One region of the Burkholderia sp. L-4 genome, then DNA from elsewhere that is predicted to be linked to it. Evidence: riboswitches for the same ligand, from Rfam matches in the RefSeq annotation. Region 1 holds a riboswitch; the other holds the start of a gene.

Region 1 (7,479 bases):
AACAGCGTTGCGCGCGATTTCGTCCGGCAGGCCGACACGCTGCAGCGGCACGTTCGCGACGTGTGGCACGGTCATCACGCGCGCGTCGCGATCGATACGCCGGACAATTTCCGCTACGTGCGGAACGTCGCCGTTCCAGCGCAACGTGGCTGACATGATGGACAGCTGCGGACGCTTCGTCGATTTCGACCAGATCGATGTAGTGGACGGGCCAGTACGTCTTGAAGGCCATGCGCGGCCAAGGCGCGGGAATCGAGCGAATAAAAAAAAGCCAGCCCCGAAGGGCTGGCGTCGTGCTGCGGGACCGGCGATTACGAGAACTGGTTCATCGTGTTGTCCTTGCCTGCCGCCTTCAGCGCCGCTTCGCCGCTGAAGTATTCCTTGTGGTCGTCGCCGATGTCCGAACCGGACATGTTCTGATGCTTCACGCAGGCGATGCCCTGGCGGATTTCCTTGCGCTGCACGCCGGCCACGTAGCCGAGCATGCCCTGGTCGCCGAAGTATTCCTTGGCCAGGTTGTCGGTCGACAGTGCGGCCGTGTGGTACGTCGGCAGCGTGATCAGGTGATGGAAGATGCCGGCTTCACGCGACGCGTCGGCCTGGAACGTGCGGATCTTCTCGTCGGCGAGCTTGGCCAGTTCGGTCTCGTCGTACTCGACGCTCATCAGCTGCGCACGGTCGTAGGCCGACACGTCCTTGCCTTCGGCCTTCATCGCGTCGTACGCCTGCTGACGGAAGTTCAGCGTCCAGTTGAACGACGGGCTGTTGTTGTACACCAGCTTCGCGTTCGGGATCACCTTGCGGATCTCGCTGACCATGCCGCCGATCTGCGCGATATGCGGTTTTTCGGTTTCGATCCACAGCAGGTCGGCGCCGTTCTGCAGCGACGTGATGCAATCGAGCACGCAACGCGCTTCGCCCGTGCCGGCGCGGAACTGGAACAGGTTGCTCGGCAGGCGCTTCGGACGCAGCAGCTTGCCGTCGCGCTTGATGACGACGTCGCCGTTACCCAGTTGATCCGCCGACAGCTCTTCGCAATCGAGGAACGCATTGTATTGGTCGCCCAGGTCGCCCGGCGTGGTCGTCACGGCGATCTGCTTGGTCAGGCCGGCGCCCAGCGAGTCGGTACGCGCGACGATGACGCCGTCGTCCACGCCCAGTTCCAGGAACGCGTAGCGGATCGCGCGGATCTTCGCGAGGAAATCCTCATGCGGCACCGTGACCTTGCCGTCCTGGTGGCCGCACTGCTTCTCGTCCGACACCTGGTTTTCGATCTGGATGCAGCAGGCGCCGGCTTCGATGAACTGCTTGGCCAGCAGGTAGGTCGCTTCCGCGTTGCCGAAGCCCGCGTCGATGTCGGCGATGATCGGCACGACGTGCGTCACGTGGTTGTCGATCTTTTCCTGGATCGCGGCCTTGGCAGTCGCGTCCTTCGCCGCATCCAGCTCGCGGAACAGGCCGCCCAGCTCACGGGCGTCGGCCTGGCGCAGGAACGTGTACAGCTCGCGGATCAGCGCGCTGACCGAGGTCTTTTCGTGCATCGACTGGTCCGGCAGCGGGCCGAACTCCGAGCGCAGCGCGGCGACCATCCAGCCCGACAGATACAGGTAGCGGCGTTCGGTGCTGTTGAAGTGCTTCTTGATGGAGATCATCTTCTGCTGGCCGATGAAACCGTGCCAGCAGCCCAGCGACTGCGTGTACTTGGCCGGATCGGCATCGTACGCGGCCATGTCGGCGCGCATGATCTTCGCGGTGTACTTCGCGATGTCCAGGCCGGTCTTGAACTTGTTCTGGGCACGCATGCGGGCGGCATACTCGGGACTGATGGCGTTCCACGCGCTGCCGTGGTTCTCCTTCAAGCCAGCCACTGCCTTGATGTCGTCTTGATATTGGGACATGTCTATCTCCTGGGAACGAAGCGCATTTGAGTAAAGGGTTCAGCGTGCCCGCTTCGTGTGACGAAGCGAACTGCATGGACTCAATATTAATCCTGTCCGGCGCGCTTTCGGCCAACTCTTATATAAGACATAAGATATAAATTTTCGTTGTTTTTCAATGAGATAGCAGATCGATTTTGCGATGCAAAACAAGTTTTCAAGCGGCGGAAAGGCGACGCGACGGGAACTCCGCGGAGATTTCGCAATACGAAACGGCCTTTCGCAGTTGGAGAAAGACCCCGCACGGGCGCACCCGCTGTTGCCCTATCTCATGACAAAACGTCTATACTTGGACAATCCATCGATAGCGAGCGGCACGCTCGCTCCCCGCGCGCGGCGATGCGGGCCTTCCCGCCCGGAGCGACATGAACGACTCTCCCGTTTTCGACACGCTGTGCGATCTGCTGAATACGTCCGGTGCACGTTTCCGCGTGCTCGAACATCCGGCGGAAGGTAAATCCGACGTGATCGCCGCGATCCGCGGCACGCGCCCCGAACAGGGGGCGAAGGCCATGCTCTGCACGTTCAAGGACGGCGGCGACGCGACCGCGCTCGCCGTGATCCCGGGCCACCTGAAGATCGACTTCCGCAAGGTTGCCGAGGCAGTTGGCCGCCGCAAGGCGACGCTCGCGTCGCCCGATGTCGCGGCCGCCGTCACGCGCTGCGTGATGGGCGCCGTGCCGCCGTTCGTATTCGACGCGAACGTCACGCTCGTCGTCGATCCCGCGCTGGTCGAACGCAACGCGGAGATCGCCTTCAACGCGGGCCGCCTCGACCGCTCGGTCGTGCTCGACTCGGCCGACTACGTGCGGATCGCCCGGCCGCTGCTGGCCGACATCACGCGGCCGGAAACGGCCGACGCCCCGTCGCCCCGGGAAAACGCATGAGCACGCGCCGCACGCCACCGTCGTCCGAACAGGCGTCGCTGATCGAACAGGTGCAGCGCATCGCCGAAGGGCTCGGCGAGATGTTCGCGCCGTTCACCGAGGTCGTCGTACACGATCTGCGCACGCCGGAACACGCGATCCTCGCGATCCACAACAACCTGTCCGGGCGCGCGGTCGGCGATCCGGCGACCGAACTCGGCCTCGCCCGCATCGCCGACGACGATTTCCCGCAGGTGCTCGCGAACTACCCGAACCGCTTCGCGGACGGCCGCACCGCGAAAAGCACGTCGATCGGCATCAAGGATTCGACCGGGCGCTACGTGGCCGCGCTGTGCCTGAATGCGGACGTCACGCTGTTCCGCGGCTTCCAGGGCATGCTGAACCAGTTTTGCCGCACGGACGGCGAGGCCGTCGTCGACACGCTCGATCCGGCCGGGGCGGACGCGATCCGGCAGCGCATCGACGCGTTCGCGACGCGCCTCGCGACGACGCCGCGCGAGTTGAAGACCGACCAGCGCCGCGAGCTGCTGCAGACGCTGAAGGCCGACGGCTTCCTCGAGGTGCGCCGCGCGATGGAGATCGTGTCGCAGCATCTCGGCGTCTCGCGCGCGACCGTCTACAACGACGCGAAGTGACGCGGGGCCCTGCTTTCCAGTTGACTGACCTTTCCGACTCTCGAGCAACCATGAACTCTCCGACCCTCCCCACGTACGACGACGTCGCCGCGGCCGCGGCCCGGCTCGAAGGCCATGCGCACCGCACGCAGGTGATGACGTCGCGAACGATCGACGAAGCGCTCGGCGCGCAGGTGTTCTTCAAGTGCGAGAACCTGCAGCGCATGGGCGCCTTCAAGTTCCGCGGCGCGTTCAATGCGTTGTCGCGTTTCAACGCCGAACAGCGCCGCCACGGCGTCGTCGCGTTCTCGTCCGGCAACCATGCCCAGGCGATCGCGCTGTCGGCGCGCATCCTCGGTATTCCCGCGACGATCGTGATGCCGCAGGATGCGCCGGCCGCGAAGATGGCCGCGACGCGTGGCTACGGTGGCAACGTCGTGACCTACGATCGCTACACCGAGGACCGCGAGCAGATCGGGCGCGATCTTGCCGAACGGCACGGACTCACGCTGGTGCCGCCCTACGACCATCCGGACGTGATCGCCGGCCAGGGCACGGCCGCCAAGGAACTGTTCGACGAAGTCGGCCCGCTCGACGCGGTGTTCGCGCCGCTCGGCGGCGGAGGGCTGCTGTCGGGCACCGCGCTGTCGACCCGCGCGCTGTCGCCGCACGCGAAGTTGTACGGTGTGGAACCCGAAGCCGGCAACGACGGCCAGCAATCGTTCCGGTCCGGCGCGATCGTGCGGATCGACACGCCGCGCACGATCGCCGACGGCGCGCAGACGCAATACCTCGGCAACCTGACGTTCCCGATCCTCCGCCGCGACGTCGACGACATCCTGACCGCGACCGACGCGGAGCTGATCGACTGCATGCGCTTCTTCGCCACCCGTATGAAGATTGTCGTCGAGCCGACCGGCTGCCTGGCGTTCGCCGCCGTGCGACGGATGAAGGACGCGCTGCAGGGCAAGCGCGTGGGCGTCGTGATCAGCGGCGGCAACGTCGATCTCGAGAACTTCTGCGCACTGGTGTCGACGCCGGCCTAAGCGTCGCGGCGCACATGAACATCCTGTCATCCGTGCGCCATGGCACCTTCACGACGCGTTAAGTTTCGCGCCCTAGACTGATGACGTTGCCCGCAGTCAGTCGTGAAGGAGCCACCATGAACACGCACGCGATCGTCGCCGCCGCCCTGGCGGTCGCCTCCCTTCCGGCGTTCGCCCAACCGGGCGCGACGTCATCCGGTTTCCCCGCCGCATCGCCGCACGACGTCGTCGCGCAGGCGATGCACCGCTCGCCCGGCGCGTTGCCGCACGCCGGCTTCGTGCTCGCGAAGATCGATCAGAACAATACGCCGCCCGATCGGGGCGGCGACCCGGGCGGCCGCGCGCACGCCGGCACGCACATGTAACGGCGCGCGCCGGGCGCCGCTGCCGCGCCCGGCCCCGCCGGCAATCAGAACGCCGGCAGCGACGGGTCGCGTGCGGCGAGGATGTCGTCGGTGCGGGCTGTTCCGCGATCTGCAGCTGTTCGGCTGGCCGATCGTGCAACCGCGGCGACCGACCGGCATGCGGCTCGGCGATCCGCGCCGCGACGACGCTGTGCCGCTGCCCGGGCTGCTCAACGCGCCGGCTGACGTCGACCGGACAACCTACGGTTTCGCGTTCGATACGACGCGGCTCGCATGCCGCTTGCCCCTCCCGATTCATCAGACGAGAAACGCGACACCAACACACAAGCGAAAGGATTCGGAAAGCGCTTGCCGGAGAATGACGTTTTTTCGCACCCTCGCGCGGCGCGGCAATTGACGTGCGGGAGCGCACGCCATTACCCTTGCGCGCTGATGGTTCCCAGCGATGGGATCAAAAGGGAACGCAGGACGGGCAACGACTCGAATCTGCGGCTGCCCCCGCAACTGTGAGCGGCGAATCCGTGCCACTGCGCGCCACTGGGAAACCGGGAAGGTCCGCACGGATGACGACCCGCGAGCCAGGAGACCTGCCATCGACCCGAGGTCCAGCAGCCGCACCGGGCGGGGTGTCCCGATGCGCAAGCGCCGCCGTTGGCGGTCGCCCGTTGCATGGACGACCCGACCTCAGGATCCGTCAGATGTCCTTCGTTCCCGAATCCGCTTCCCTGCCGCAAGCGTCGCGCCGACACGCCGTCGGCATGCGCAACCTGGTCGCCCTTCGCTCGCGACCGCCCTACGCGCCACACGCTTTCTCTCGCTGTCTGATGAACCTTCGTTACCTGCTCGCCACATCCGCCGCCACCGCGCTGCTCACCCCGCTCGCCCACGCCGCCGGCGATACCGCGCTCCAGCCGCCCGCCCAGCCCGCGGAAGGCGCCGATCTGCCGACGATCAGCGTGACCGACACGCGGCACCTGCCCGAATCGTTCGACCGGCGCTATGCGTCGACGCAGGTGCTTACGCGAGAAGATCTCGACCGGCTGTCGTCGACCGACCCGAGCATCACGCAGGCGCTCGCGACGCTGCCGGGCGTGACCGTCTCGCAGAGCGGCGGCCCCGGCTCGTCCGCGTCGGTCAGCATCCGCGGCTCGTCGGCCAGCCAGGTCGCCGTGTTCATCGACGGGATCCGGATCGGCTCGCCGACCACCGGCATCGCGCCGTGGGCCGACCTGCCGGCCGACGCGTTCGAACGCGTGGAAGTGATTTCGGGCCCGGCCGCCGCATCGTTCGGCAGCAACGCGATGGGCGGCGTCGTGCAGCTCTTCACGCGCCGCGCCGCCAACCGGCCGAACCAGACCACCGTGTCGTTCGGCGGCGGATCGAACAAGACGTTCGACACGCAGTTCCGCACGTCGGGCACCCTGCCGTCGACAGGGCCGCTGGCCGCGCTCGGCGGTGTCACCTACTCGCTGGGGCTGCACGACTACAACACGGCCGGCATCGATGCGACGCGGCCCTTCTTCTACGGTCACGAAGCCGGCCGCAATCCGTATCACGCGCAGGATCTCGATGCGCGGCTCGGCTATGCGCGCGACAACTGGTCGATCTCGACGTTCGCGCTGTATCACCGCTCCGACCTGTCCTACGACAACAGCGGCTATGCGAATCGCGAGCTCGATCACCAGCTGACGACCGGCATCGCATTTCATCTCGACATCACGCCCGATACGCAGTTCGACCAGTCGTTCGGTTATGCGAACGACCGCCAGTTCATCTACGCGGACAATCCGGCCCTCGCAACCGACCAGATCAATTCGCAGCGCATCAGCACGTCGACGTCGCTGACCCATCAGGCGCACGGGTTCCGCCTGTTCGGCCTGCCGCTGTCGGGCGAAACGAAGCTCGCCTACGATTTCACGCGCGAACAGGCATTCCTGCCGATCGACGCGCCCGGCGGCATACCGACGCGCAACGACTCGGCGTTTTCGCTGCATCAGTCGGCCACGCTCGGCAGCGTGACGCTGTTCCTCGCGGGGCGTCGCGAGATCATCGCCGGGCAAGGCGTGAACACCGGCAACGCCGCGCTGTCGTGGGCGATCACGCCGGTCTACACCGCGCGCGTGTCGTACGGCAACGCATTCCGCCTGCCGAGTTTCAACGACCTGTACTACCCCGGCTACGGCAATCCGAACCTCAGCCCGGAACGCAGCACGTCGGTCGAGGCCGCGCTCGACGCGAACACGTCGTACGGCACGTTCTCGGCGGCGGTCTACGACACGCACGTCAACAACCTGATCGCGTACAACCCGGCAACGTTCTCGCCGATGAACATCGGCCGTTCGCACATTCGCGGCATCGACCTGTCGTACAAGGGGACGATCGGCCGCTCGACGCCGGTGAGTCTGGCCGTCGGCCTCCTGAATCCGCAGGACGAGACCAACCAGACCTGGCTCAACCGCCGGCCGCGCCAGACGGTCAGCCTCAGCGTCGACCACACGTGGGACGAACTGAAGCTCCACGCGCTGAGCACGGGCGCATCGCTGCTCTACGGCGGCACGACGTTCGACGATCCGGCCAACACGACGTATCTGCCGTCGTACCTGACGGTGAGCCTGCGCGCGTCGTACCGG
Region 2 (7,479 bases), on a different contig from region 1:
CGGGTGATACAGCGCGGCGGCCGGCAGCGGGCGCGGCGGCTCGGGTTCGGCGCCGAAACCGAGCGTATGGAACGCGATGCTGCGCAGCAGCGCGTCGGCATTGTGCACGCCGCCCTCGCGCAGATAGCGCCACCACAGCCGGCACAGCGCCGGCGTGACGGTGCTCTTCGCGACGAGGTTCGGATCTTCCTGCAGGTCGCCCGAGAACATCGCGAGCTGCTGCCCGCGCTTCGACGCGAGCGACACGGCCTGCTCGATCCCGTACGGCCAGTACGCTTCGCCGCCGAGATGATCGATCACGACCGTTTTCGCATGACGCAGCACGTCGTCGACGTAGAAATCGACGGACGCCGGCTGCCGCAGGAACGTGACGTTCGCGAGCCGCACGCTCGGGAACCCGGCCGGCAACCGCGGCACGACGCTCGCGAGCAGCGACAGCGTCGTGTCGGCCGAACTCAGGATCACGATGTCGGCCGGCTGCTGGTCGATCCGGACGACGCCCTGCGTATCGTCGACGAAGCCGCCCGGCGTGGTGCGCAGCAGATGCATCGTGCGTTACGCCTGTTGCGGCTCGGCCGCGCACGCGGCGTCGAACGCGCGTTGCAGCGCGGCCGCGTCGAGATCCTCGCCGATCAGCACGAAGCGGCTCGCGCGCGTTTCGCCGTCCTGCCAGCGTCGGTCGAAATAGCTGTCGAAGCGGCGGCCGACGCCCTGGATCACGAGCCGCATCGGCGCGCCGGGCAGCGCGGCGAACCCTTTCGCGCGGTAGATCGTGTGCGCTTCGACCACGCGCTGCAGCGCGGCGATCGTCGCCTCGCGCGTGCCGGCGTCGCCGGACACGACCACCGAGTCGAAATCGTCGTGATGGTGATCGTGATCACCGTCGTCGGCCGAGCCGTGATGATCGTGACGCAGGTGGATCGTTTCTTCCGATGCCGATTCGAGGCCGAGCAGCATCGCGAGATCGAGCTCGCCGCGCGTCGCGCGCACGATCTTCACCTGCGGCGGAATCTCGTCGCGGATCGCGGTTTCGATCCGGGCGAATTCCGCGTCGCCGACCAGATCGGCCTTGTTCACAATCACCAGATCGGCCGACGACAGCTGATCGGCGAACAGTTCGTGCAGCGGCGATTCGTGGTCGAGATTCGGATCGGCGCGGCGCTGCGCGTCGACGGCCTGCGGGTTTTCCGCGAACTGGCCGCTCGCGGCGGCCGGCCCGTCGACCACGGTCACGACCGCGTCGACCGTGAAGCTGTTGCGGATCGTCGGCCAGTTGAACGCCTGCACGAGTGGCTTCGGCAGCGCGAGGCCCGATGTCTCGATCAGCACGTGGTCGATGTCCGCGCGCCGTTCGACGAGCGCCTCCATCACCGGGTAGAACTCTTCCTGCACGGTGCAGCACAGGCAGCCGTTCGCGAGTTCGTACAGCTGGCCCGACGCTTCGCCCTGCGCGCCGTCGGCGTCCTCGCAGCCGATGCCGCAGCCCTTGAGGATCTCGCCGTCGATGCCGAGCTCGCCGAATTCGTTGACGATCACCGCGATGCGGCGGCCCGCGGCGTGCTGCAGGATGTGGCGCATCAGCGTCGTCTTGCCGCTGCCGAGAAAGCCCGTGACGATCGTGACGGGAAGCTTGCGTAGGGTCATGGTAGGTCCGGTGTCGAAGAGGGAATCAGGACGGGATCGTCGCGTTGGCGGCGGCGAGGCCATTCATCGGGCGACGCGCAGGCAGACCGCCGCGCGATCCGCGCGAACAACCGCGCGACGGGCGGAACAACGAATCGGACATGGTGCTTCCTTGCGAACGGTCGACATCGTGAATGCCAACACGGCTGCCGCCGGCCCTGCCCGCGCCGCCTGCCGTTCGCCGTCTCGGCCCGGCGCGTTCGCGCGGGGGGCAGATCGGCGGAGGAAGCGGAACACCCCGGGCGTCGGGCCTGCTGCGGCCGTGGACGATGCGCCGCCTCCCCGCGGCGCTGAACCCCAACGTTTAGGCCGGTATCCGGGCTGGCGAACACGCCGCTTCGCCTTCCCGGATGCGCGCGGCATCCAGTGGCGGTCGTCCGCCTGCACGCGGCAGGCGGCGAAGCGGCGCTGCATCGCGCTCGCGCGCGACACGTTCGCTTACCGTTGCGGGGGCAGCACAGGTTGGCTCGACTGCGGTGCAGGCAGGCTCCCTGTTTCCCGTTTAACTGCGCGCGCCGGAGCGGCACGCGCGAGCACCAAAACGCGTGCGAGTGTAGGCGGCGGGGCCGGGAGCGTCAAGGCGGCACGGGGCGCCGGACTGCGTTGCGCACCGCCGGCGCACCGTGCCGGAGGCCGGCCGTGGCCGGTTCGCGCGGGCGAACCGCTGTGCTATCGTATGCGCCGCGTTCGGTGCTCGCATGCGCATTCCGCGCATGCAGTTAAACGGGAAACAGGAGGCGGACGACCGCCCGGCCTGTGCTGTCCCCGCAACGGTACGCCGCCCGCGCGCCGCGCTCCCCGCGCACGCGCCCAGGCCGCCCGCGATGCCACTGCCCTTCACCGGGCGGGAAGGCTGCGGCCTGGCAAGCGGCCAGCCCGGATACCGGCCGACGCAAGGGGCGAGCCCGATGCTCGCCGAACGCCCGATCCGCGGGGGACGGATGGGGTGCGCATTCCGCCCGCGTCCGCGCGGGCTTCGTCCGATCCGTCATGCACTGCCTGCCCGCCGGCCGCCGATGTGCCGCCCGCCTGTTCCTTTCCACTGTTTCGACACGGTGCGTGCCGTGCCGCGTGCGATGAGCCGCGCGTGGCTCATCGGCGCCGGCCCCGGCGATGCGGACCTGCTGACGCTCAAGGCCGTGCGTGCGATCGGCGCGGCCGACGTGCTGCTCGTCGACGATCTCGTGAATCCCGACGTGCTGCGCCATGCACGCGCCGACGCGCAGGTCGAGCACGTCGGCAAGCGCGGCGGCCATGCGTCGACGCCGCAGGAAGCGATCGTCGCGCACTTGCGGGCGGGCCGCAGCGTCGCGCGGCTCAAGGGCGGCGATCCATTCGTGTTCGGCCGCGGCGGCGAGGAACTGGCCGCGCTGGGCGCGGCGGGTTTTGCGGTCGAGATCGTGAACGGCATCACCGCAGGCATTGCCGCGCCGGCCGCGCTCGGCATCCCGGTCACGCAGCGCGGCGCCGCACAGGGCGTGATCTTCGTCACGGGCCACGGCGCGGGCGCCGACGAGCCCGACTGGCACGCGCTGGCGGCCACGCGCATGACGATCGTGATCTACATGGGCATTCGCCGGCTCGACGCGATCACCGCCGCGCTGCGCGGCGGCGGCCTGCCCGGCGATACGCCGTGCGCGGCGATCGAGCATGCGACCCGCCCCGAGCAGCGGCAGGTCCTCGCGACGCTCGACACGCTCGTCGAACGCGTCGGCGCAACCGGCATCGGTTCACCGGCCATCGTCGTGATCGGCCGCGTCGCGGCGCTTGCCGACGATCCGGCCGTGCGTGCGGCGCTCGGCGGCCGCGCATGATGCGCGTCGCGCTCGGCATCGGTTTTCGCGCGGGCGTCACGGCCGCGCAGCTCGATGCCGCGATCCGGGCGGCGCTGGCGCGTTACCCGGCCGCCGAACCGGCGCTCGTCGCGACGCTCGCCGACAAGGCGTGTGCGCGGGCGCTGCGCATGCTGTGCGCGCGCCGCGGCTGGCCGCTCGTCGCGTTCGACGCGGCGCAGTTGGCGAGCCGTCCCGAACTGGCCGCGAGCGGCCCGTCGGACGCCGCGCTGGCGCGCTTCGGGGTGGCGGGCGTGGCCGAACCCTGCGCGCAGCTCGCGGCGCCGCATGGCAGGCTGCTGGGCCCCAAATCCATCCGGGACGGCGTGACGGTTGCCCTCGCCGGCCCGCTCTGAACCCTTTGTTTCGCTTTCGACAGGACGATTTCCGATGAAGACCGATGCCGAATCCCATCAGCGAATGACCGAACGCCGCCGCGCCGGCCACGAGAAGAAGCAGGCCGCCGCCACCCTGGAAAAGGGCCTGCTGATCGTCAATACCGGCAACGGCAAGGGCAAGAGCACGGCTGCGTTCGGCATGGCCGTGCGCGTGCTCGGCCACGGCATGCGGCTCGGCGTCGTGCAGTTCATCAAGGGCGCGCTGCATACGTCCGAGCGCGACTTTCTCGGCGCGGTCGCGGAATGCGATTTCGTGACGATGGGCGACGGCTATACGTGGAACACGCAGAACCGCGACGCCGATATCGCGACCGCGCGCAAGGGCTGGAACGAGGCGCGCCGGATGATCGAGAGCGGCGACTACCGGATGGTGATCCTCGACGAGCTGAACACCGTGCTGAAGTATGAATACCTGCCGCTCGACGAAGTGCTCGCGACGCTCGTCGCGCGTCCCGCTTCGGTGCACGTCGTCGTCACGGGGCGGCACGCGCCCGATGCGCTGATCGACGCGGCCGATCTCGTCACCGAAATGCGGCTCGTCAAGCACCCGTACAAGGAGCAAGGCGTGAAGGCGCAGCGCGGCGTGGAGTTCTGAGCGTGCCGGCCTGCCCCGCGCTGTTCGTCAGCGCACCCGCGTCGGGCCAGGGCAAGACGTCGGTGACGGCCGGTCTTGCACGGCTGCACCGCCGGCTGGGCCGCCGCGTGCGCGTGTTCAAGACCGGGCCCGACTTTCTCGATCCGATGCTGCTCGAGCGCGCGAGCGGCGCGCCCGTGCATACGCTCGATCTCGGGATGGTCGGCGAAACCGGCTGCCGCGCGCTGCTCGCCGATGCCGCGCGCGACGCGGATCTGATCCTGATCGAAGGCGTGATGGGGCTGTTCGACGGCACGCCGAGCAGCGCCGATCTCGCGGCCGCGTTCGGCGTCCCGGTCGTCGCGGTGATTTCGGCGAAGGCGATGGCGCAGACGTTCGCGGCGATCGCGTTCGGGCTCGCCCGGTTCAGGCCGGCACTGCCGTTTCACGGCGTGCTGGCAAACCGCGTCGGCTCCGCGCGGCATGCGGAACTGCTGCAGCAGGCGCTGCCCGGCGACCTCCGCTGGCTCGGACACGTGCCGGCCGATGCGGGCATCACGCTGCCGGAGCGGCATCTCGGCCTGCATCAACCGGCCGACATCGACGATCTCGATGCGCGGCTCGAGCGCGCGGCCGACGTGCTCGTGCGGACGGCGCTCGCCGAATTGCCGCCGGCCGTCGCGTTCGCGGCACCGGACGCCGCGGCGCCGCTGCCGCGCGCGCTTGCGGGCAAGCGGATCGCCGTCGCACGCGATGCGGCGTTCTCGTTCATCTATCCGGCGAACCTCGCGCTGCTGGATGCGCTCGGTGCGGCGGTGCGGTTCTTCTCGCCACTCGCCGACGAACCGGTGCCCGACGATTGCGACGCGCTGTTCCTGCCGGGCGGTTATCCGGAACTGCATGCGGCGACGCTCGCGGCGAATGCCGGGACCGCGCGGACGATTCGCACGCACGCGGCGGCCGGCCGGCCGATCGTCGCGGAATGCGGAGGGATGGTGTATCTGTGCGAATCGCTGACCGACGTGGACGGCGTGACGACGCCGATGCTGGGCGTGTTGCCGGGTCATGCGACGATGCAGCGCCGGTTCGCGGCGCTCGGCATGCAGCAACTCGAGACGCGCAACGGGCCGATGCGCGGCCATACGTTCCACTATTCGCGGTTCGCGACGCCGCTGGTGCCGGTGGCGAGCGCCGCGCGCCCCGACGGCGCGCCGGGCAGCGGCGAAGCCGTCTACCGCTGCGGCGCGATCGTCGCGACGTACATGCACATGTACTGGCCGTCGAATCCGGAGATGGCGGCGGCCCTGTTCGGCGGCACGGCATTCTGACGGAACAGCCTGCGTGCGTGCCGCGACGTCAGGGCTTTTCGCGCCCCGGCGCCTCCGAGCGCGACGTCCGGATCACGGTGCCGTCGGGCGAGAAATGCGCGTTGAACATCGCGTCGCCCGATACGCCGCCCTCGGCCCAGTGCCAGCTCCACACCTCTTCATGGCTCAACGCGTATTGCGCGACTTCGGTCGGTTTGCCGAGCAGTTGCCGCACGTCGTCCTTCGACATGCCGGGCACGACCTTCGCGATGTTGGCCGCGGTCAGCGCCTGCGTGATCGACACGAGCCGGCCGTCCGGCCCGAAATCGAGCATGTAGGTACGCGTGCCGTACGGGCCGCGCGGGTACTCGAAGCGCTGCGAGCCGTCGTCGCCCTGCCTGACCATCTCGGGCTTGCCCGCCTGGCGGAGCACGTCCTCGGTCGTCGAGACACCCGGCTGCAGTTTGCCGAACGCGAGCGGGTCGGGCTTGATCGAATTCACCGCGTCCGCCACCTTCTGGTCGTCACACCCGGCCGCCAGAACGCCCACCGCACAGGCCGTCAGCACGGTCAGAAGCTGTTTTCGCATGTCATTCACACCTGTATTCATCGAGCCGATCCGGCGTCGCGCGCAGCGTAGCACGCGACCTGTCCCGCCGATGTCAAGGAGCGTCAAATCCGAGCACATCCGTCGCGGCCGGAAAAGCTCATGCGAGCCCGGCAACGACGACGTTCGCGAAACCGCGTCATACCAGAAACGCCTCGGCCAGCTTGACCCAGTACGACGCGCCGGTCGGCAGCGCCGCGTCGTTGAAGTCGTAGCCCGGGTTGTGCACCATGCAGCCGCCCTCCCCGTCGCCGTTGCCGATGATCAGGTAGCAGCCCGGCCGCTTTTCGAGCAGGAACGCGAAATCCTCGCTGCCGGTGAGCGGCACCATCCCGTCGATCAGGTTTGCATCGCCGACCCACTCGCGCGCCACGCCGCGCGCGAACGCCGTCATTTCCGCGTCGTTGACGAGCACCGGGTAGCGGCGCTGGTAGTCGATCGTCGCGGTCGCGCCGAACACGGCGGCCTGCGCGTGGACGACTTCCTTGATGCGCGTTTCGAGCAGGTCGCGCACGTCGGGCTTCAGCGCGCGCACCGACAGGCGCATCTGCGCGCGATCGGGAATCACGTTCGGCGCGTCGCCTGCGTGAATCGCGCCGACCGTGACGATCGCCATGTCGAGCGGCGATACGTTGCGCGACACGATCGTCTGCAGCGCCAGCACGATCTGCGCGCACACGACGACGGGATCGATCGCCTTGTGCGGCACCGCGCCGTGGCCGCCGCGGCCTTGCACGTCGATGACGACGGTATCCGACGACGCCATGAACGGCCCCGGCAGGAAACCGAATTGGCCGGTGGGGAAGCCCGGCATGTTGTGCATCGCGAAGATCGCATCGCACGGGAACTGCTCGAACAGCCCTTCGTCGAGCATCTTCTTCGCGCCGCCGAGCCCTTCCTCGGCCGGCTGGAAAATCAGGTTCAGCGTGCCCGAGAAACGGCGCTCGCGGGCGAGATGCTTCGCGGCCGCGAGCAGCATCGCCGTGTGGCCGTCGTGGCCGCACGCATGCATCTTGCCGGCGATCGTGCTCTGGTACGGCAGCCCGGTCGCCTCGTGGATCGGCAGCGCGTCCATGTC

What was found. A riboswitch is a leader RNA that binds a small molecule or an ion and turns the genes downstream of it on or off. The one in region 1 is predicted to bind cobalamin.
Region 2: it holds a riboswitch for cobalamin, as region 1 does, so the genes downstream of both, cobA (uroporphyrinogen-III C-methyltransferase) here and AC1VVG_RS27550 (TonB-dependent receptor domain-containing protein) in region 1, are expected to answer to the same signal.

The regions. Positions count from the first base shown of each region.
Region 1 covers NZ_JBXEOX010000002.1:2,358,161-2,365,639, forward strand. The annotation lists gene AC1VVG_RS27520 (hypothetical protein) at 1-156, opposite strand, end outside; gene AC1VVG_RS27525 (isocitrate lyase) at 312-1,898, opposite strand; gene AC1VVG_RS27530 (YbaK/prolyl-tRNA synthetase associated domain-containing protein) at 2,303-2,824, shown strand; gene AC1VVG_RS27535 (helix-turn-helix transcriptional regulator) at 2,821-3,459, shown strand; gene AC1VVG_RS27540 (threo-3-hydroxy-L-aspartate ammonia-lyase) at 3,510-4,484, shown strand; gene AC1VVG_RS27545 (hypothetical protein) at 4,601-4,849, shown strand; cobalamin riboswitch at 5,266-5,458, shown strand; gene AC1VVG_RS27550 (TonB-dependent receptor domain-containing protein) at 5,674-7,479, shown strand, end outside.
Region 2 covers NZ_JBXEOX010000001.1:1,833,288-1,840,766, reverse strand. The annotation lists gene cobN (cobaltochelatase subunit CobN) at 1-549, opposite strand, end outside; gene cobW (cobalamin biosynthesis protein CobW) at 556-1,644, opposite strand; cobalamin riboswitch at 1,974-2,239, opposite strand; cobalamin riboswitch at 2,354-2,589, shown strand; gene cobA (uroporphyrinogen-III C-methyltransferase) at 2,700-3,497, shown strand; gene AC1VVG_RS08530 (cobalamin biosynthesis protein) at 3,494-3,871, shown strand; gene cobO (cob(I)yrinic acid a,c-diamide adenosyltransferase) at 3,906-4,508, shown strand; gene AC1VVG_RS08520 (cobyrinic acid a,c-diamide synthase CobB) at 4,511-5,815, shown strand; gene bamE (outer membrane protein assembly factor BamE domain-containing protein) at 5,844-6,383, opposite strand; gene AC1VVG_RS08510 (M20 aminoacylase family protein) at 6,541-7,479, opposite strand, start outside.